DNA from 3 places in the Enterobacter sp. CFEC122 genome. Region 3 is predicted to be linked to each of the others. Evidence: predicted binding sites of a transcription regulator. Region 3 holds the regulator's gene; each other region holds the start of a gene.

Region 1 (7,082 bases), on a different contig from region 3:
GGTCTGCTGGCAGCATTGCCGGGGCAACGCCCAGCAGCTCGATATACTCCGCAATAATCGGGGAATCAAACCAGTACTCGCCCTCGTCCGTGACCAGCGCCGGGACTTTTCCCAGCGGGTTGTACTGCGCAACGCCGTTTTCCGCGTTGTAAGGCTGTTCATTCACGAATTCAAATTCAATCCCCTTCTCCAGCAGGAGAATCGAGATTTTTCGCACGAAGGGACTGGTGTAGCTGCCGATGAGTTTCATTGCCTGATCCTTAATGCCGGAAAAAAGTCAGTATGGATCAAGCGATGAAAAAAGGGCAGGTCTGCATGTCGCATTCCTGCCCTGGAAGGATTAGTGATCGAGGTAGAGGTAGTGCATCCAGCTGGTCATACGCAGCAGTACTTTACGCATGACCGAGACGTGGGCGAAGTGGTCCGAATAGACCGCCACCTGGGCATAGATACCGTCCGGCAGGGCATCGACTTCAGCGTCAGGGCTCAGCTCGATGATGGCCTGCACGCCATCCGTGCCCGGCGTGACCGTCAGAGACTGGAGCGCACCCTGCGCCTGATAGGTCCCCCCCGGCACCACCGGCAGAATTGCGGTGAGCTTCCCGGAGAATACCTGGCCCGGCAGGGCGTTAAACACCACTTCCGCTTCATCGCCCGGTTTCAGACGCAGCAGCGAGTTCTGGCGGAACTGGGCCACAATCTGACGCTTCTGTTCAGGAATGAAGACCATCACCGGACGCAGAGGCAGCGCGGCGGCATAGGTCCCCGGACGGATCAGCACCTGGGTGATGTAACCATCGCTCGGCGCACGCACCACGGTCTGGTCCAGGTTATATTTGGCTTCGGCAAGCTGGGCACGTAACGAAGCAATCTGTGACTGCTCGCCGTTCACCATGCTGTCTAACTGGCTTTGAATCTGCACCTGCTCAGCCACGGAGCCTTTCACCATGGCATCCTGTGCCAGATAGTTTTGCCGCGCGTTATCAATATCGCTTTCAGAGAAAGGATTCACCTTCGCCTGGCTGCCTTTCAGGTAGCGCTGATAATCTTTATAGAGGCGATCGCGCTCAGCGGAGACACGTGTGGTATTGGCAACCGCTTCCGACAGCTGCGCTTTCAGGTTATCGATATTGTGCGTCGCGGTCACCAGGTCAGCCTGGAGTCTGTCGACGCGCGCCTGGTAGCGGCCAGGATCCAGTTTAAATAACACTTCGCCTTTTTTAATAAGCTGGTTATTTTTATCCGTGACTTCACTGACCACACCGGTCACCTGCGGCGTGATTGGAATAGAAATAACCGCTTTTTGCGCCGTAAAGGTATACGGATGGTTATAGTTCATTAACAGAATAAGACCGGCAACAATAAATACGCCGCCTAATGTTGCGGTGGCAAGCGTCCACTGGTTGACCGGAATTCGGAATATTTTAAAAATGGCCCAGGCAAATGCCACGTAGGTCAAAATAATCAACAGATCCATGATTAGCGCTCCAGCGTGTTCTTATCAGCAGTGGGCTGTACTGCAGCCAGCTTTTGTTCGAGTTCCGCCACGCGTTTGGCCAGCGCATCCATGCCCGGAACTTCATCAGGCTTTGTGATGTGGTTTTGCATGCCCCAGCCGCGATCTTCGCGGTACAGCGTGGCCCAAATCCACAGGAATGGCCAGATGGCATGGAGTGTAAACAGGCTAATCCAGCCTGCCGTATGAATGGCATCGGCATGCGGATGGTTACGCTTTTTGGCCATATTATAAGGAATATCATGGATGGCGATGATTCCGTAAAAGAGAACCAGAAATACAAAAATCAATACGCCCAGCGCAAAATAGTTGAGAAACATATTCTCCTCACTTAAACAACGTCAACTCATTAAATTAATAAAACGGTACGCAACCTAATTAATTTTTTTATAAACACGGGGATGTGCTTACTATTTCCGAGCCGGGGAGTATGAGTTTTTATAATATCTCCATGCAAGTTTATAAGCGTGTCAAAATATATCCTGAATAATAATAGACTTAACCTTACAATATGAGCGTAATCCACCTTTTAACTTTTCGCCATACCACACATCAAAAGTGGTTTTTTAGCTTATCGTGTCGTGCCATATCATCCTGGCGCTGAAACGCGAAGCAGAGTTTGCCGCCGATCACAGCCGGAGAAATCTGCATAAAAATATTTTGTGAAATCAGTCACAATCCAGAAACAAACACGTCATGACAAAACGTGACAGCAATCACACTAAGAGGTGGATTTTGCTTTTTTTCTCGCCATCGTATTTTTTTTGCCCACTTATTTTGTGATTGAGATCACTTCATTGACATCCCTACCCCCTGCCTTTACGTGACACGCATCACATAAATTTTCCCTGTCTGGACAGTTGAACGATTCAGTGCCAGATTTCACAGCATCAGAACAGGGCCCGGCTACCTCTGCCGCCTCATTAACAATAAACCTCGGGCCATAAGCCTAAGCGTAAACAGAAGAAGGGGTGTTTTATGTCATCCGATTTCAAGATCAAAGTTCAAAGCTTTGGTCGTTTCCTCAGCAACATGGTGATGCCAAATATCGGCGCGTTTATCGCGTGGGGTATCATCACTGCATTGTTCATTCCGACAGGGTGGTTGCCTAACGAAACGCTGGCGAAACTTGTTGGCCCAATGATTACCTATCTCCTGCCGCTGCTCATCGGTTTCACCGGGGGTCGTCTGGTGGGCGGTGACCGTGGTGGCGTCGTGGGTGCCATCACAACCATGGGTGTTATCGTCGGTGCGGATATGCCGATGTTCCTCGGGGCGATGATTGCCGGTCCTCTGGGCGGTTGGGCGATTAAGAAATTCGACGTCTGGGTTGATGGTAAGATCAAATCCGGCTTCGAAATGCTGGTGAACAACTTCTCTGCGGGCATCATCGGGATGATCCTCGCCATTCTGGCGTTCCTCGGCATTGGTCCTGCGGTTGAAGTGCTGTCTAAAATTCTGGCGGCAGGCGTTAACTTCATGGTGGCGCACGAGATGCTGCCGCTGGCGTCTATCTTTGTTGAACCGGCGAAAATCCTGTTCCTGAACAACGCCATCAACCACGGTATCTTCTCGCCGCTGGGTATTCAGCAGTCTCACGATCTCGGCAAGTCCATCTTCTTCCTGATTGAAGCCAACCCGGGTCCGGGTATGGGCGTACTGCTGGCGTACATCTTCTTTGGCCGTGGCAGCGCAAAACAGTCAGCTGGCGGTGCGGCGATCATCCACTTCCTGGGCGGTATCCATGAAATTTACTTCCCATACGTGCTGATGAACCCACGTCTGATCCTGGCCGTTATCCTCGGCGGTATGACCGGCGTGTTCACGCTGAGCGTCCTGGGCGGTGGTCTGGTTTCTCCGGCCTCTCCGGGTTCTATCCTGGCGGTACTGGCGATGACGCCAAAAGGCGCTTATTTCGCGAACCTCGCAGCTATCTTTGCGGCAATGGCCGTCTCCTTCGTGGTCTCTTCTATCCTGCTGAAAACCAGCAAAGTGAAAGAAGATGATGACATCGAAGCCGCAACCCGTCGTATGCACGATATGAAAGCCGAATCCAAAGGCGCAACGCCACTGGCAGCAGGTGATGTTTCTAACGACCTGAGCCACGTGCGTAAAATCATCGTTGCCTGTGATGCCGGTATGGGTTCCAGCGCAATGGGTGCAGGCGTGCTGCGTAAGAAAGTGCAGGATGCAGGCCTGACCAACATCTCCGTGACCAACAGCGCCATTAACAGCCTGCCGCCGGATGTTGACCTGGTGATCACGCACCGCGATCTGACCGAACGCGCCATGCGCCAGGTGCCGCAGGCACAGCACATTTCGCTGACCAACTTCCTCGACAGCGGCCTGTACACCAGCCTGACCGAACGTCTGGTTGCCGCGCAGCGTCACGAAGACAACGAAGTGAAAGTGCGCTCCAGCCTGCAGGACAGTTTTGACGAGAGCAACGCCCACCTGTTTAAGCTGGGTGCGGAAAACATCTTCCTCGGTCGTACCGCGGCCACCAAAGAAGACGCGATTCGCTTTGCCGGTGAGCAGCTGGTGAAAGGCGGCTACGTTCAGCCTGAATATGTCGACGCGATGCTGGAACGCGAAAAACTGACGCCAACCTATCTGGGCGAATCCATCGCGGTGCCGCACGGTACGGTTGAAGCGAAAGATCGCGTCCTGAAAACCGGCGTCGTATTCTGTCAGTACCCGCAGGGCGTGCGCTTCGGTGAAGAAGAAGATGACATCGCCCGTCTGGTAATTGGTATCGCCGCTCGCAACAACGAGCACATTCAGGTGATTACCAGCCTGACCAACGCGCTGGATGACGAAACGGTTATTGAGCGTCTGGCGAACACCACCAGCGTTGAAGAAGTTCTGGCTCTGCTTAACAAATAACGGTACTCCTCCCTCTCCCCCCGGGGAGAGGGCTAGGGTGAGGGGAAAACGTTCCTCACCCCAGCCCTCTCGGGTAAAAACATTGATGAAGGTTAACACTATGAAAGCATTACATTTTGGCGCAGGTAATATCGGTCGTGGTTTTATCGGTAAACTGCTGGCAGACGCGGGCATTACCCTGACATTCGCCGATGTGAATCAGGTCGTCCTGGATGCCCTGAATGCCCGTCATAGCTATCAGGTCCATGTGGTGGGCGAAAACGAGCAGGTTGAGACAGTATCTGGCGTCAACGCGGTCAGCAGCATCGGCGACGACGTTATTGATCTTATCGCCAGCGTCGATCTGGTCACCACCGCCGTGGGCCCGGTTGTGCTTGAGCGCATCGCCCCTGCGGTCGCGAAAGGCCTGGCAAAACGTAAAGCGCAGGGTATCGACACCCCGCTGAACATCATCGCCTGTGAAAACATGGTGCGCGGCACCACGCAGCTGAAAGGCCACGTTCTCAACGCTGTGGCAGATGAAGACAAAGCCTGGGTGGAAGCGCACGTCGGTTTTGTGGATTCCGCCGTGGACCGCATCGTTCCGCCGTCAGAATCTGCCACCAACGACCCGCTGGAAGTGACCGTGGAAACCTTCAGCGAGTGGATCGTTGATAAAACCCAGTTTAAAGGCGACTTGCCTACTATTCCGGGAATGGAATTAACCGATAACCTGATGGCATTTGTCGAACGCAAACTCTTCACGCTGAACACCGGGCATGCTATAACCGCGTACCTCGGAAAATTGGCCGGTCATCAGACCATTCGTGATGCGATCCTCGATGAGAAGATCCGCGCGGTGGTAAAAGGGGCAATGGAAGAGAGCGGCGCGGTGCTGATCAAACGCTACGGTTTTGATGCTGAGAAACACGCAGCATACATCCAGAAAATCCTCGGTCGCTTTGAAAACCCGTATCTGAAAGATGACGTTGAGCGCGTGGGCCGCCAGCCGCTGCGTAAGCTGAGCGCGGGCGACCGCCTGATTAAGCCGCTGCTGGGCACGCTGGAATACGGTCTGCCGCACGCCAACCTGGTGAAAGGAATTGCCGCCGCGATGCACTACCGCAGCGAGCAGGACCCGCAGGCGCAGGAACTGGCTCAGCTGATTGATACCCAGGGCGCGCAGGCTGCGCTGGCGCAGATTTCCGGTCTGGACGCCAACAGCGACGTGGTTGTGGAGGCGGTTAACGCATACAACGCAACCAAATGATGCAGAATGCGGCGCAGGTAATCCTGCGCCCTGATTACAGATTGTCAGATATGCAGGCAATAATGGAACAAACCCAGGCCTTTGAAAATCGTGTGCTTGAGCGTCTGAATGCTGGCAAAACCGTACGAAGCTTCCTGATTGCCGCCGTCGAGCTGTTAACCGAGGCGGTGAATATCCTGGTGCTTCAGGTGTTTCGCAAAGACGACTACGCGGTAAAATATGCTGTAGAACCGTTACTGGACGGAGACGGACCGCTGGGCGATCTATCCGTGCGTCTGAAGCTGATTTATGGTCTTGGCGTGCTGAACCGACAAGAGTATGAAGATGCGGAGCTGCTAATGGCGTTGCGCGAAGAACTCAACCATGACGGTAACGAATACACCTTTACCGACGATGAGATCCTGGGGCCGTTCGGCGAGCTGCACTGCGTCACCGCGCTTCCTCCGGCACCGCAGTTTGATAACAGCGACCCGGAGCTCTACGCGATGCAAAAGCTGCGTTATCAACAGGTTGTCCGTTCTACGATGGTCCTTTCCCTGACTGAGCTGATTTCCCGAATCAGCTTAAAAAAAGCGTTTCAGAAGTAAGCCTGCTCACATTGGTGTATCCTTCCCTGTAAATTCCCCGTTTTCAGAGTTATTTGTCATGAAAGAAGTCGAAAAGAACGAAATTAAACGCCTGAGCGACCGCCTGGATCTCATCCGCCACCAGATGGCGGGCCTGTCGCTGGTCGACTCCGCCGAGAAGTACGCCGAGCTTGAGAAAGAGACCGCGAAGCTGGAAGCGGAGATCGAGCGCCTGCGCGAGGTCAAAGGCCAGAAGCTGAGCAAAGAAGCGCAGAAGCTGATGAACATGCCGCACCGCCGTGCGATCACCAAAAAAGAGCAGGCCGACATGGGCAAGCTGAAGAAAAGCGTCCGTGGTCTGGTGGTGGTTCACCCGATGACCGAGCTTGGCCGCGAAATGGGCCTGAAAGAGATGACGGGTTTTTGTAAGACGGCGTTCTGATTTCATGCCGGGTGGCGCTGCGCTTACCCGGCCTACTCTTTTCCCCTTCGCGTGAATTGGTCCAACCAATAGCGCAATCAATCCTCCCCCGGTTCACAATTCCATTATTTCCGCTCACAAAACCATTGCTAGCTCATAACATCTGGTTAACCATTCATTGTCATTAACCCTACAACACAACATTGGCAGGACCACTTTTACACAGACTGTGACGCAGAGATGAGCGGAGACTCACCCGCAGCGCAGGCTGTCTGGTCCCCAGGAGACCTGCATGAGCCTCTGGCAACAAAACTACGACCCGGCCGGAAATATCTGGCTGTCGAGCCTGATCGCATCGCTGCCGATCCTGTTCTTCTTCTTTGCGCTGATTAAGCTCAAGCTGAAGGGCTACCTTGCCGCGACGTACACCGTCGCCATCGCCCT
Region 2 (7,082 bases), on a different contig from region 3:
GTACCAGAAGTTCGTGAAAGAGACGGGGTACACGTTCCAGCCTGGTTGCGGTATTGACACCAGTATCTACAAAGATGAATGGAATGGCACGAATGTGATTTGCGAGGTGGTGACGGTTGAGTACTAAAAATATGATTTTGAGCAAGCCTAACGCAACATATTGTGTCTATACTTATAGTTGACACCATATGGTGTACTTCATGTAGCGAGTGACATTATGGGTAAAAACCAACATGTAGTGCCTCACAACGGACAATGGGCTGTCAGAGGTGCAGGCAACGGAAAAGTAACTTCAACTCACCGTACTCAGCAAGAAGCTATAGATGCTGGGCGAGTCATTTCTCGTAATCAGGGGAGCGAATTAGTCATACATCGCCCTAACGGACAGATTCGAGATAGCGACTCACATGGGAAGGATCCATACCCACCGAAAGGTTAAAGCTCATTATGACAAAAGAGGCCAAAAGCCTCTTTTTTTTGAGATTTACAAATGTTCCTATTGATGATCGTATGCGTCCTTTCGTTTTTTAGCACAGGATAAGAGCCGTTCGTATGAGTAGTGGAGGCTCCCGGAAGAGAATCTCTCGCACCTCACTGCCAGAGCAGCAACCTGTGTGCCAGGTCAGACGCTAAGAACCGCAGGGTGTTCAGGAAAACTCTTCTTAAATTAAAGCGTAGATGGCATTTGCAAAACTTGCATGCCCATAAAATCTACTTTCAATGACATATCAATAACTCATCCAAAAATTTCCACTCTGGTAATAAGGCAAAAGCACATTTTTCATTCAGCGGTCATGTAAATGAAAGCCGGTTGTCATCTGATAAGTTAAAAATAATGGGTTAATCAGACTGATTAGCAGGCAAAAAATTTTGGGATGTACGGGAATGGCGGTTACACTTCACCCGCTGATTATTTGACTACAGGAAAGAATGGATTGTGACCAAACTCAAACTTCTGGCATTAGGCATCCTTGCCGCGACCGCAGTAAGCACCGCACAGGCGGAAAGTCAGTGGACGGTTGGCGCGGGTGTTGGCGTCATTAACAGCCCGTACAAACAGTATGACCGTGATGTTTATCCTGTGCCGGTTATCACCTATGAAGGCGATAACGTCTGGTTCCGTGGGCTCGGCGGCGGCTACTATCTGTGGAACGATACGGCCGATAAGCTCTCCATCATGGCGTACTACGATCCTACGCACTTCAAGCCGGGTGACAGCGACAGCCACGCGCTTCGCCAGCTCGACAAGCGTAAAAGCTCGATGATGGCCGGCCTCTCTTATGTGCATAACACCCAGTATGGCTTCCTGCGTACGGCCCTGGCAGGCGATACGCTGGATAACAGCAACGGCTTTATCTGGGATCTGGCGTGGCTGTACCGTTACACCAACGGTGGTCTGACCCTGACGCCGGGTATCGGTGTGCAGTACAACAGCGAGAACTACAATGACTACTATTATGGCGTCTCTAAAAACGAGTCCCGTCGTAGCGGTCTGAAGAGCTACAGCGCAGATGACGGCTGGGATCCGTACCTGGAGCTGACCGCGAGCTATAACTTCCTTGGCGACTGGAGCGTGTACGGTACTGGCCGTTATGAGCGTCTGAGCGATGAAGTGAAAGACAGCCCGATGGTCGATAAGTCCTGGGCAGGCATCTTCTCTGTCGGTGTGACCTACAAGTTCTGATTGCGCACTTATATTGTGCAATTGGTGCATCAAAACGGGGCGCTTGCGCCCCGTTTGCTTTAGTGTGGTGCAGCGAGATTATCGCTTAATAATGCGGATCGTCTGACCTAAACGAGATGGCTTTTCTTCACTCGCTTTTTGCGGGGTAGTCACGCAGGCCGTTTCCACGCAGACAAAGGTTTTATAACCGTCGTCAGGCACGTCGGCCATGCTGACAGACAGTGCAGGACCCGGGTTCCAGCCCACCACGTTGCTGTGATGGTGATGTACTACCTCAATGCCGCGGTTCAGGGCACCGTCGTGGATCATGCTGCATGCTTCCGGATGCAGATAGACGCGGTCGGTACGGTCAGGAAACGCCTGAACGCCGTCGCTGAGTTTGCCTTCTTTCGCGTTGTCGACTTTATCGATAAAGGTATCGCCAAGGCCACTCACCTTCACAGCGCTGATGTCACCCACGTTGAAATAGGTGTGCAGGGCGGAGGTGGTTTCGAACTCGCCGTGGGCTTCCAGTTCGATTTCACAGGTTTTACCCAGCTTAAAGCGGGCGTACAGGGTGAAATCGTGCGGCCACAGGGCGCGCGTTTCGTCATTTGCCTGCAGCTCAAAGGTCAGCACGGCGCCGCTGTCGTCTTCGTTATGCGCTTTCAGGGTCCACTGCTGGTTACGGGCAAAACCGTGAGAAGGCAAACCCGGCTGTGCGGACGGGCCGAACCACGGCCAGCAGATCGGTACGCCACCACGGATTGCAGCCCCTTTTTTGAAGGAGGTCGCATCACTGAGCCACAATCCCTCAACTTCACCTTCCGGCTTCCAGGAGAGCAGGTGGGCGCCGTTCAGCGCCACGGAGGCCTTAACGCGTGGATGGTCAACGACGATAACGTCGGCACCGTCAATCTGGCGGCGGGAGAGCACAGGGGTAAGTTGTTCGACTACCGGAAGTGCAAAAATTTTATTAATCATTAAGCAATCCTCTGTCTTATAAATAAAAAAGGCGACCGAAGTCGCCTTTTTGGATCAAACACTCATCTCAACTTATTTGGAGATGTGAGCGATCAGGTCCAGTACTTTGTTAGAGTAGCCGGTTTCGTTGTCGTACCAGGATACCAGTTTAACGAAGTTGTCGTTCAGTGCGATACCTGCTTTAGCATCGAACACGGAAGTGCACACTTCGCCGTTGAAATCGGTAGAAACAACGTCGTCTTCGGTGTAACCCAGAACGCCTTTCATTGGGCCTTCGGAAGCAGCTTTGATTGCTTTCTTAATTTCTTCATAAGAAGCAGCTTTTTCCAGACGAACGGTCAGGTCAACAACGGATACGTTAGGAGTTGGAACGCGGAACGCCATACCAGTCAGTTTGCCATTCAGTTCTGGCAGTACTTTACCTACAGCTTTAGCCGCACCGGTAGAGGATGGGATGATGTTCTGAGCCGCGCCACGGCCGCCGCGCCAGTCTTTGTGAGACGGGCCATCAACGGTTTTCTGAGTAGCGGTGGTTGCGTGAACGGTGGTCATCAGACCTTCGATGATGCCGAAGTTGTCGTTGATAACTTTAGCCAGCGGTGCCAGGCAGTTGGTGGTGCAGGATGCGTTGGAAACGATGTCCTGGCCAGCGTAAGTTTCGAAGTTTGCACCACGAACGAACATTGGGGTGTTGTCTTTGGAAGGACCCGTCAGAACAACTTTCTTCGCACCCGCAGTGATGTGTTTACGTGCAGTTTCGTCGGTCAGGAAGATACCGGTTGCTTCAGCAACAACGTCAACACCAATTTCGTTCCATTTCAGGTTAGCTGGGTCTTTCTCAGCAGTAACGCGGATGGTTTTGCCATTTACAACCAGGTGGCCGTCTTTCACTTCAACGGTGCCGTCGAAACGACCGTGAGTTGAGTCGTACTTCAGCATGTACGCCATGTATTCAGCGTCCAGGAGATCGTTGATACCAACGATTTCGATGTCAGAACGTTTCTGAGCAGCACGGAAAACAATACGGCCGATACGGCCAAAACCGTTGATACCTACTTTGATAGTCATATATTCCACCAGCTATTTGTTAGTGAATAAAAGGTTGCCTGTAAAATTACAAAAACCTTACGCAGCGTCAAGCGGAATCGTGTCAATCATTGCGACAAATCAATCCTGTGACTAACGTTTGTGCGACTGACTCGCCTCACTTTCCCTTTGAGCTTGCAACCACATGGGGGCTGCGCCCGGAATTTTAAAGTCCTCGCAGGATAAAAATGTGAATATGATCACAATTGCCTGACCGCCTTTTCGCGACACATAAGTTTAGATCAAAAGTGCACGCAAGGGTGTTAATGTTTTGTTAGAATGCGGGGTAAAAGATGTCTGTTTCTACAGCGAGATGTAAGCATATGTCGAACCAACGTAACCCCGACGATTTGAAAAAAAACCTCACAGAAATGCAGTTTTACGTGACGCAAAACCACGGGACGGAACCGCCGTTCACCGGGCGTTTACTGCACAACAAGCGAGACGGCGTCTACCACTGCCTGGTCTGTGATGCCCCGCTGTTTAATTCCCAAACGAAATTTGATTCGGGCTGCGGCTGGCCGAGCTTTTACGAGCCGGTGAGCGATGAGGCTATCCGCTATCTGACCGACGCGTCGCACGGCATGGTGCGCACGGAAATTCGCTGTGGCAACTGTGATGCGCACCTTGGACACGTCTTCCCGGATGGCCCTCAGCCAACGGGCGAGCGTTTCTGCGTGAATTCCGCCTCAATGAGCTTCACTGACGACGAAAACGGCGACCAGATCAAGGGTTGAAAAAACGATTCAGCAAATTATTCCTTTAAAAGGGCGGGATTGTGAATATTGAAGACATGATTAGCGGGATGACGCCGGAGATTTATCAGCGTCTGGTCACCGCCGTAGAGCTGGGAAAATGGCCCGATGGCGTCGCGCTGACCCCGGAGCAGAAAGAGAACAGCCTGCAGCTGGTGATGCTGTGGCAGGCGCGCAACAACACCGACGCGCAGCACATGACGATCGACACCCGTGGTCAGATGGTGATGAAGAGCAAGCGTGAGCTGAAAGAGGACTTCGGTATCACCCCGAAGCCGATTGCGACTTTCAAATAATGCTCTCATGTAGGCCGGGTAAGCGCTAGCGCCACCCGGCACGCTACACTTTAGTGCGGGATCCCGAGCGACGCCGCCAGCTGCTTCGCTAATTGGTTTTCATCATCCGCGCCGTACTCCCAGAACATCGCCCCGGCGAGACCTTTCTCTTTGATGTAGTCCGCTTTGATCGCCACGGATCGCGGGTTCTCATACGAAATCGCAAACAGCGCGTTGCCATCGGCACCCTTCACCGAAAGCCACGGCACTTTCGCCTGGTCGTCCCAGTGCTCGGTAAAGCGTTTCTGCGGATCGTTCAGCAGCTTTTTGACGATATCGTTGTACTTCACGTAGGTATCTTTGGTCAGGTCATAGCCGAGCGACTTGAACAACCCGATCTCCTGCGGCCCGAAGTAGGGCTGAGTGGCCGGATTTTTTTGCGCATCGGGTTTCGTCCAGTCAATGCCCGGCTCCACGGCGCGTTTCGGTACGCGGCCATAGAAACCAATCCCGAGATTCATCTGCTGTGGCTTCAGCCCGGCGGCCAGATAGTTGTTCACCACAAAATCGACGCTGTATTTGTCCGCGGCGGCCACCGTCGGCCAGGCGCTGGAGTCGTACAGGTTGGCATTGAAATACTGCGTGCCGTACGCCATGTCGTAGGTCATCAGGTTGATGTAATCGAGCAGGGGCGCAATGGCTTTCACATCCACCCAGCTTTTCGGACTTTCCGCATTCGCGCCTACCGCAATGGTCACCAGCTTTTTATGCCCGAACGCGTCGCGCATCTCCTTCAGCAGGGCGGTAAAGTTTTCCCTGTCGGTGGGCTGGCTTGCCACCAGGCCCCAGGCGCCGTTGACCGGATACTCCCAGTCGAGGTCGATCCCGTCCAGACCATATTTTTCAACAATCTCCTGCGCGGAGCGGATGAACACCGCGCGGCTCTCTTGGGTTGCCGCTGCGCCAGAGAAACCACGCGCGCCCCAGCCGCCGACGGAGAGCAGGACCTTAAGATTTGGGTTTTGCTTACGCAGCGTGGGGATTAAGGCCAGATCGGACGCCACTTTTGGCGATAGCCAGATTTGATGCAGCTTCGCCGGATCTTTCAGCGCGGCGTTGGTTTCGCCTTTTTCGTCGTTATAGACCAGACCAAACGAGTAGTTCAGGTGGGTGATCTGGCGAACGTCCAGCTTATTGATATCGCCACCCGGTCCGGCGGTGACGTCGCCACCCCCGTTAAAGTAGCCTACGGACATCAGGGAACTGGCGGAGGCAACTGATGCGCAAAGCAAGGGTAGTGCTGCCAGCAAGGGCAAACGTTTCATACAAGTTCCTCTTTGACTTAATAAAAATAACCACGCCACGGAAAAGGCGTGGCGAAAAAACAGCCTGAAGAGAATAGCATTGCCGCTTCGCTGAGGTTGCGAGGGAGTTCACTTTATGGGGATCGGAGGGGGAGTTTTGCCGGGTGGCGCTGACGCTTACCCGGCCTACCAGACCAAAGAAGTAGGCAGAGTAAGGGCGCAGCCGCCACCCTGCTTAAAAGACTACGCCTGCGTTTCCAGCCAGTCTTCGAGCGTATACAGCGTCGCGCCTTCCGCAGCCATATCCATAAACGCCTGAGCGCTATCCTGCGGTTGAATGTTCACCCCGCGGCAGCCGTCGGTGATGACGCTGACGGTGTAGCCAAGCTGAAGCGCATCCAGCACGGTGAACTTCACGCAGTAGTCCGTTGCCAGCCCCAGCACAATCAGCTCGGTGATTTCATGGTGACGTAACCAGGCGTCCAGCGCCGTTTTCTGGCGATGCCCGTTATCAAAAAACGCGCTATAGCTGTCGATAGCCGGGTTTTCACCTTTATGGAACACCGCGTCGATGGCTTTCTGGTTCAGGAGCGGATGTAACTCCGCGCCTTCCGTTTGCTGTACGCAGTGATCCGGCCAGAAAGTTTGCGCTAGCCCGTCGAGTTCACCCTGGGTGAAGGGCTCGACATTGTGCTGGCTGGCAAAGCTGCCGTGATTTGCCGGGTGCCAGTCCTGGCTTGCGACAACTGCTTCACCACGGGCTTTGCACCAGTCAATCAGCGTGTTGGCCACGTCAACGGTGCTGTCACCTTCGGCGACGGCCAGCGCACCGCCCGCGCAGAAATCATTTTGCAAATCGACCAGGAGCAGGGCGCGTTGCTTCATGAGACCTCCTTATTCGTCAGGCGTCAGTTCGCCGCGCAGGTTTTGCATCATCGCGCTGCGAATGGACTGAATGTCCAGATCCTGACTCAGTAAATAGTGAAGTTTAGTCAGCGTTGCCTCAACGGTCATA
Region 3 (8,347 bases):
CGACAGCTTTCACCGCTACACGCGCCCGGAGATGGACATGGCCATCCGTAAGGCGCGCGATCTGGGTAAACACATCAGCTACTTCGGTCCGGAAGCCAATGACTTCGGCCTGCTGGAACAAACCTTTGTTGAGTACGGCCAGAGCGGTAAAGGGCAGTCCCGCAAGTATCTGCATACCTATGATGAAGCCGTTCCCTGGAATCAGGTGCCTGGCACCTTTACCCCCTGGCAGCCCCTGCCGGAACCTACCGACGTGCTGTTCTACGAAGGATTACACGGCGGCGTGGTCACGCCGCAGCACGACGTGGCGCGCCACGTGGATCTGCTGGTTGGCGTGGTGCCTATCGTTAACCTGGAGTGGATCCAGAAGCTGACGCGTGACATGAGCGAGCGCGGCCACTCGCGCGAAGCAGTGATGGATTCGGTGGTGCGCTCCATGGAAGACTACATCAACTTCCTGACGCCGCAGTTTTCCCGCACCCATATCAACTTCCAGCGCGTGCCGACGGTGGACACCTCCAACCCGTTCGCGGCCAAAAGTATCCCATCCCTGGATGAGAGCTTTGTGGTGATCCATTTCCGCAATCTCGAAGGCATTGACTACCCCTGGCTGCTGGCGATGCTGCAGGGCTCGTTTATTTCTCACATGAATACATTAGTCGTACCGGGCGGAAAAATGGGGCTGGCGATGGAGCTCATCATGACGCCGCTGGTGGAGCGATTGATGGAAGGGAAACAGATCGCGTGAGTTTTTTGCCCGGTGGCGCTGCGCTTACCGGGCCTACGGTCGTGCTTTTGTAGGGCGGGTCAGCGAAGCGCCACCCGCCAAAACATTAAGCCTCGATCACTTCATACGAATGGGTGATTTTTACCGCTTTCTCCAGCATTAACGCGACAGAGCAGTACTTCTCCGCAGACAGGTCCACCGCACGTGAAACCGCCGCGTCTTTCAGTTCTTTACCGGTGACCACAAAGTGCAGATTGATGTGGGTGAACAGGCGTGGCGCCTCTTCGCGGCGTTCTGACGTGAGTTTGACCTCACAATCCGTCACGTCATGACGGCCTTTTTGCAGAATCGACACCACGTCAATGGCGCTGCATCCCCCTGCCGCCATCAGCACCATTTCCATTGGGCTGGGCGCTTTATCGCCGGAGTTACCATCCATCAAAATCTGATGCCCTGACGCGGACTCGCCCAGGAACGTTAAACCTTCAACCCACTTCACGCGCGCTTGCATATTCTTAAACTCCAACGTTGCATTTTTGGTGACAGATTACGCGTGCGTTACATTTCTCGCAATGGAAGGCGACCTGCATCATGCTGAAGCGAGACACCAGGAGACACGCGGCGAAAGCTATGCTAAAACACTCAGGATGCTACAGTAATACATTGACGTTACACATGTATGCAGAGGACATCAAACTTTACTGGCTGCGAAACGTTACGGTAGCCGACTTCCCAGGGTATGGGTAAGAATTCGATTGCAACCCCAGAGTCCGGATGCATCTGATGACTCTGGTGACAGCTTATAACAGAGGATAACAGCGCATGGTGCTTGGCAAACCGCAAACAGACCCGACTCTCGAATGGTTCTTGTCTCATTGCCACATTCATAAGTACCCATCAAAGAGCACGCTGATTCACCAGGGTGAAAAAGCGGAAACGTTGTATTACATCGTTAAAGGCTCGGTGGCAGTGCTGATCAAAGATGAAGAAGGGAAAGAGATGATCCTTTCTTATCTGAACCAGGGCGATTTCATCGGTGAACTGGGCCTGTTTGAAGAGGGCCAGGAACGTAGCGCCTGGGTTCGTGCAAAGACAGCATGTGAAGTGGCTGAAATTTCTTACAAGAAGTTCCGTCAGCTGATTCAGGTTAACCCTGACATTCTGATGCGTCTCTCTTCCCAGATGGCGCGCCGTCTGCAGGTCACCTCAGAGAAAGTGGGCAACCTCGCCTTCCTGGACGTGACGGGCCGCATCGCACAAACTCTGCTGAACCTGGCGAAACAGCCGGACGCCATGACCCATCCGGACGGCATGCAAATTAAAATTACCCGTCAGGAAATTGGTCAGATCGTCGGTTGCTCCCGTGAAACAGTGGGCCGTATCCTGAAAATGCTGGAAGATCAAAACCTGATCTCCGCCCACGGTAAAACCATCGTGGTCTACGGAACGCGTTAATTCCGCTTAAACGGCGTGCCATCGCAAGGTGTCACGCCGTTTTTGTCTCTACTCCTCATGTGGCGCAGGCTGATCTATCACCCGGAAGTCAACTACGCACTGCGACAAACGCTGGTGTTGTGTCTACCCGTGGCCATCGGCCTGATCCTCGGACACCTTCAGCAAGGCCTGCTCTTTTCCCTCGTGCCCGCCTGCTGCAACATTGCCGGCCTGGACACACCGCATAAGCGCTTTTTCAAACGACTGATCGTGGGCGGCTGCCTGTTTGCTGGCTGTAGCCTTGCCGTACAGCTTTTACTGGCCCGGGACATCCCGCTGCCGCTGATCCTGACGGTGCTGGCGATGACGCTCGGCGTCACGGCGGAAATCAGCTCGCTGCACGCCCGCCTGCTACCCGCCTCGCTGATTGCGGCCATCTTCACGCTGAGCCTCGCCGGGAATATGCCGGTGTGGGAGCCGCTGCTGATCTACGCTCTGGGGACACTGTGGTACGGGCTGTTTAACTGGTTCTGGTTCTGGCTGTGGCGGGAACAGCCGCTGCGCGAATCCCTGAGCCTGCTCTATGTGCAGTTGGCGGAATACTGCGAAGCCAAATACACCCTGCTCACCCAGCATACCGATCCGGAAAAAGCCTTACCGCCGCTGCTGACGCGCCAGCAGAAGGTGGTGGATCTGATAAGCCAGTGCTATCAGCAGCTGCATATGCTCGCCGCCAACAAGAACCACGAGTACAAACGGCTGCTGCGCACCTTCCAGGTAGGCCTGGATCTGCAGGAGCATATCTCCGTTAGCCTGCACCACCCGCAGGAGGTGCAAAAGCTGGTTGAGCGCAGCCACGCCGAAGCGGTGATCCGCTGGAACGCGCAGACCGTCTCGGCACGCCTGCGCGTGCTGGCTGACGATATTCTCTACCACCGCTATCCCACGCGCTTTAACATGGAAAAACAGCTCGGCGCGCTGGAGAAAATCGCCCGTCAGCATCCGGATAACCCGGTCGGCCAGTTTGCCGCCTGGCACTTTAGCCGCATCGCCCGCGTGCTGCGCACCCAGCGCCCGCTTTATTCCCGCGACCTGATGGCAGATAAACAAAAACGGCTTCCCCTGTTGCCCGCGCTCAAAAGCTATCTGTCTCTCAAATCGTCCGCCCTGCGCAATGCCGCACGAATTAGCGTGATGCTCAGTATCGCCAGCCTGATGGGCATGGCGCTGCATCTGCCGAAGCCCTACTGGATCTTAATGACCGTGCTGTTCGTCACCCAGAACGGCTACGGCGCCACGCGGGTGCGTATTCTGCACCGGGCGGGCGGCACCATGGCCGGGCTGATCATTGCAGGCGTAACGCTGCACTTCCACGTGCCGGAAGGCTATACCCTGGCAGGCATGCTGGCGATCACGCTGGTGAGCTACCTGATTATCCGCAAAAATTACGGCTGGGCGATGGTGGGCTTTACGGTGACGGCGGTATACACCCTGCAGCTGCTTACGCTGAACGGCGAACAGTTTATTGTCGCCAGGCTGATTGATACCCTGATCGGCTGCCTGATTGCCTTCGGCGGCATGGTCTGGCTGTGGCCGCAGTGGCAGAGCGGGCTGCTCAGGCAGAACGCCCACGACGCGCTGGAGGCCGACCAGCAGGCCATTCGCCTCATCCTGAGCGACGACCCGCAGCCCTCCCCGCTGGCGTATCAACGCATGAAGGTCAACCAGGCGCACAACGCCCTGTTCAACTCGCTCAACCAGGCGATGCAGGAGCCGGGCTTTAACTCACATTATCTGGCCGATATGAAGCTGTGGGTAACGCACAGTCAGTTTATCGTTGAGCACATTAACGCCATGACGACGCTGGCGCGCGAGCACACGATGCTGACGCCGGATCTGGCGCAGCGCTACCTGCAGTCGTGTGAAATTGCGTTGCAGCGCTGCCAGCAGCGTCTGGAGTATGACTCACCGGGCGAGTCGGGGGATTTAAATATTCTGGAAGCGCCGGAGACGTTAACCCACGGGCCAATGAGCACCCTTGAGCAACACTTGCAGCGCGTGCTGGGGCATCTGAACACCATGCACACCATTTCGTCGGTGGCATGGCGTCAGCGTCCGCATCATGGGGTTTGGTTAACGCGCCGGTTGAAACGAACCGAATATTAGCCTTTAACGATCTTTGCAACCGCCGCGGCAAAGCGGGTTAAGCCGTCTTCGATGTCTTTGTCTTCCACCACCAGCGACGGCGCAAAGCGCATCACGTCCGGCCCGGCATTGAGCACCATCACCCCTTCGCGAGCGGCGGCGTGCAGGAAGTCGCGCGCGCGGCCCTTGTACTGCGGCTTCAGCTCGGCGCCAATCAGCAGCCCCATCCCGCGGATCTCGCTGAACACGTCGTACTGCTCGTCAATCTGCTTCAGGTGCTTCACAAACAGCTCGCGCTTCGCGCTAACGCCGTTTAGCACCTCTGGCGTGTTGATGATGTCGAACGCGGCACCCGCCACGGCGCTCGCCAGCGGGTTACCGCCGTAGGTAGAGCCGTGAGAACCGACGTGAAACGCGGAGGCGATCTCCTGCGTCGTCAGGACCGCACTCACCGGGAAACCGCCGCCGAGCGCTTTCGCGCTGGTCAAAATATCCGGCGTCACGCCGTAGTGCATATAGGCAAACAGGTCCCCGGTACGCCCCATCCCGCACTGCACTTCATCAAACACCAGCAGCGCCTGATGCTCGTCGCACAGCGCGCGCAGCCCTTTCAGGAATTCCGGGGTTGCCGCGGTCACGCCGCCTTCCCCCTGAATAGGCTCGACCACCACCGCGCAGGTGTGGTCGTCCATCACCGCTTTCACCGCGTGCAGATCGTTAAACGGCACGTGGATGATGTCGGCTGGTTTCGGACCAAACCCGTCGGAATACTTCGGCTGACCGCCAACGGAGACGGTAAAGAAGGAGCGTCCGTGGAAGGCATTGCGGAAGGCGATGATTTTGGTTTTGTACGGGCTGTGGCGCGTGGTCGCGTAGTAGCGCGCCAGCTTAAAGGCGGTTTCGTTGGCTTCGGTGCCGGAGTTCATAAACAGCACGCGCTCGGCAAACGTGGCATCAATGATCTTACGGCCCAGGCGCAGCGCCGGTTCGTTGGTGAACACGTTGCTGGTGTGCCACAGGGTTTCACCCTGGGTTTTCAGCGCCTCCACCAGCGCGGGATGGCAATGACCCAGCGCCGTGACCGCAATACCGCCCGCGAAATCCACATACTCCTTGCCCTGCTGATCCCAGACGCGGCTGCCTTTCCCCTTCACCGGGATAAATTCAGCCGGTGCATAAATCGGCAGAATCACTTCATCGAATGTCGCGCGGGTAATTGCTGGTTGTTCAGTTGCCATGTCATGCCCATCCATTTTATGTCACATTGATTGTGAAAATATAATCACAAAATATGCATAAAAAATCACAGCAAGGCAACAGATATTCAGCGATGGAGGAAATTTGCCAGCAGCGCGTGCCCCTGCTCGCTGAGGATGCTTTCCGGATGGAACTGCACGCCTTCGAGATCCCATTCGCGATGTCGAATCCCCATGATCTCCTGCGTATCGCTCCAGGCGGTCACCTCAAAGCCGTCGGGCAGCGTCGACGGGTCAATCACCAGCGAATGGTAGCGCGTCACGGTTAACGGATTATTGAGCCCCGTGAACACTCCGGTGCCCGTGTGGGTGACCGGCGAGGTTTTACCGTGCATGACTTTGGCGGCGCGCACGATGGTGGCACCAAAGGCCTGGGCAATCGCCTGATGGCCCAGACAAACGCCGAGGATCGGCAGCTTGCCGGCATAGTGCTGGATAACCTCCAGCGAAATACCTGATTCCGACGGCGTGCAGGGGCCGGGTGAAATCACGATTTTCTGCGGAGCCAGCGTCTCGATATCGGCCAGGCCAATCTCGTCGTTACGTCGGACAACCACCTCTGCACCCAGTTCGCAAAAATACTGGTAAAGGTTCCAGGTGAAGGAATCGTAGTTGTCAATCAGCAGAATCATGGCGGCTCCCGAAAAAAATGCCGCCCTATTCTACTCAGATTCCCGCGCTTCGCTCACTACTTTGGCAAAGATCGCGTTTAGCGCGGTTAAATCCCCCGTTGCGCCGCTGCGGTTAGCGGACACCCACTCCTCGGGATCGATATCGCGCCAGTCCAGTGAATAGCCCGCATGGAGCGCCAGCTGCTCAAAGAAAACGCGCTGAGCAATACCGTTACCACTCGCAAAAGGATGCAGCATGTTGATTTCACAATAATAATGGCTAATTTTTTCAATGAACGCCGCTTTCTCAAGGCCAGCCAGATACTTTTCGCTTTCCAGCGCCGCCATCAGTTCATTACCCATCTTCTCGATGTATTCGAAATGGCAGAAGGGAATATCACCTTTGAAAATATCGTCGGTACGGAACTCACCTGCCCGCTTCATCTCTCTGCGGTAGAGATGGCGGTGAATAAGGCACAGATGGGGTAACCCGGGCGCGGAAGGCCCAAGCGCCAGGCTCTCAATGTCGGGATCCGATGGACCATTACCTTTCTCAAGGAGACAACTGGCCTGAAAGTTGACGCTACGCTGCTGCTCCCAGAGACGGGATTTTTGCTTGTCGGTGAGTTTTTTCACTTAACGCCTCCCTGAATAGTCCGTTTGCCACAAGTATAAGCAGCAAAACGCGCTTTCGCAGGGAGGGGTCACAACACGGGCTAACATCGCCCGCGTCGAAGAACGTTACGGCAGAACTTTTGCGGAGAGGATCACGACAGGTTTAGACGGCACATTCTGATACGGACCGACGTCATGGGTAGGCACCTGAGAAATCTTATCGGCCACGTCCATCCCTTTCACGATTTTACCGAACACCGCATAGCCGAAGTCGCGCTGGCCGTGGTCGAGGAAGGCGTTATCCGCCACGTTGAGGAAGAACTGGCTGGTCGCGCTATCTTTGTCTGCGGTACGCGCCATAGAGATCGTGCCGCGTTTGTTCAGCAGGCCGTTGTCCGCTTCGTTTTTGATTGGCGGGTTCGGCTGTTTCTGCTGCATCTGCTCGTTGAAGCCGCCGCCCTGAATCATAAAGCCCGGGATCACGCGGTGGAAGGTGGTGTTGTTATAGAAACCACTGTTCACATAGTCGAGGAAGTTTTTCACAGAAACCGGAGCTTTCTGGCTATTCAGTTCCAGCTCAATATTCCCGGCGGAGGTGGTCAGCAGAACGTGAGGGTCCCCTTTTGCTGCCAGCGCAGCAGGGGAAACGGCAGAAAGAGCAAACACAGCTGCGACAGCCGCCAGTGTTGATTTGAGCATGAGAATTCCTTAACAAAGCGCAGTATAAAAAGCGAATGGCTTGATTCTAAAGAGCAGTATGAACGTAGACCAGCCTTTTACCTAATTTTACGAAATTGAAACAATTATTACTGCGCAAACGATTGGTTAGACCGCCACTTAATGTGATTTAGATCACATTAAAACCTGCAATGACATAATCATTACCCTTAAAAGATAGGAATGGATCACTTTAGCGACTAAAATCTGCCCGCTCTCAGCGCCCCTTCGGCGCTTTTCTTTTTTTGAACAGGCCAGACATGACTAACAGCAATCGCATCAAGCTCACATGGATCAGCTTCTTCTCCTACGCCCTGACCGGCGCGTTGGTGATCGTCACCGGGATGGTGATGGGGAATATCGCAGACTACTTCCAGCTGCCCGTTTCCAGCATGAGCAACACCTTCACCTTCCTCAACGCAGGGATCCTGATCTCTATCTTCCTGAATGCCTGGCTGATGGAAATCGTGCCGCTGAAAACCCAGCTTCGCTTCGGCTTCGTGCTGATGGTCGCCGCCGTGGCGGGTCTGATGCTCAGCCACAGCATCGCCCTGTTCTCAGCCGCCATGTTCGTGCTCGGCCTGGTCAGCGGGATCACCATGTCGATCGGGACGTTCCTGATTACCCATATGTATGAAGGCCGCCAGCGCGGCGCGCGCCTGCTGTTTACCGACTCCTTCTTCAGCATGGCCGGAATGATCTTCCCGATGGTCGCTGCCGTTCTGCTGGCGCGCAGCATTGAGTGGTACTGGGTCTACGCCTGCATCGGTCTGGTCTACGTTGCAATTTTCATTCTGACCTTCGGCTGCGACTTCCCGGTGCTGGGTAAAAAAGCGCAAACC

What was found. The regulator CRP, encoded in region 3, controls carbon source genes, mostly activating them, when cyclic AMP is high. The targets are predictions, from matches to a motif close to ATGTGANNNNNNTCACAT.
Region 1: the regulator CRP is predicted to act here: its motif matches at 2,338-2,355, upstream of ACVCAM_RS18675 (PTS mannitol transporter subunit IICBA).
Region 2: the regulator CRP is predicted to act here: its motif matches at 3,922-3,939, upstream of msrB (peptide-methionine (R)-S-oxide reductase MsrB).

The regions. Positions count from the first base shown of each region.
Region 1 is NZ_JBRIQR010000029.1:52,375-59,456, reverse strand. It holds gene ACVCAM_RS18690 (glutathione S-transferase) at 1-250, opposite strand, end outside; gene ACVCAM_RS18685 (HlyD family secretion protein) at 341-1,477, opposite strand; gene ACVCAM_RS18680 (DUF3302 domain-containing protein) at 1,480-1,836, opposite strand; gene ACVCAM_RS18675 (PTS mannitol transporter subunit IICBA) at 2,495-4,402, shown strand; gene mtlD (mannitol-1-phosphate 5-dehydrogenase) at 4,503-5,651, shown strand; gene mtlR (mannitol operon repressor MtlR) at 5,648-6,238, shown strand; gene ACVCAM_RS18660 (YibL family ribosome-associated protein) at 6,297-6,659, shown strand; gene lldP (L-lactate permease) at 6,931-7,082, shown strand, end outside.
Region 2 is NZ_JBRIQR010000011.1:134,742-141,823, reverse strand. It holds partial or broken gene ACVCAM_RS10280 (methyltransferase) at 1-127, shown strand, start outside; gene ACVCAM_RS10275 (DUF2188 domain-containing protein) at 218-439, shown strand; gene ACVCAM_RS10270 (MipA/OmpV family protein) at 938-1,684, shown strand; gene ACVCAM_RS10265 (D-hexose-6-phosphate mutarotase) at 1,763-2,647, opposite strand; gene gapA (glyceraldehyde-3-phosphate dehydrogenase) at 2,720-3,715, opposite strand; gene msrB (peptide-methionine (R)-S-oxide reductase MsrB) at 4,057-4,470, shown strand; gene ACVCAM_RS10250 (YeaC family protein) at 4,512-4,784, shown strand; gene ACVCAM_RS10245 (glycoside hydrolase family 18 protein) at 4,835-6,088, opposite strand; gene pncA (bifunctional nicotinamidase/pyrazinamidase) at 6,311-6,952, opposite strand; gene ansA (asparaginase) at 6,962-7,082, opposite strand, start outside.
Region 3 is NZ_JBRIQR010000028.1:50,585-58,931, reverse strand. It holds gene ACVCAM_RS18355 (phosphoribulokinase) at 1-748, shown strand, start outside; gene ACVCAM_RS18350 (OsmC family protein) at 834-1,238, opposite strand; gene crp (cAMP-activated global transcriptional regulator CRP) at 1,550-2,182, shown strand; gene ACVCAM_RS18340 (YccS/YhfK family putative transporter) at 2,240-4,327, shown strand; gene argD (bifunctional acetylornithine/succinyldiaminopimelate transaminase) at 4,324-5,544, opposite strand; gene pabA (aminodeoxychorismate synthase component 2) at 5,631-6,194, opposite strand; gene ACVCAM_RS18325 (putative adenosine monophosphate-protein transferase Fic) at 6,225-6,809, opposite strand; gene ppiA (peptidylprolyl isomerase A) at 6,915-7,487, opposite strand; gene tsgA (MFS transporter TsgA) at 7,766-8,347, shown strand, end outside.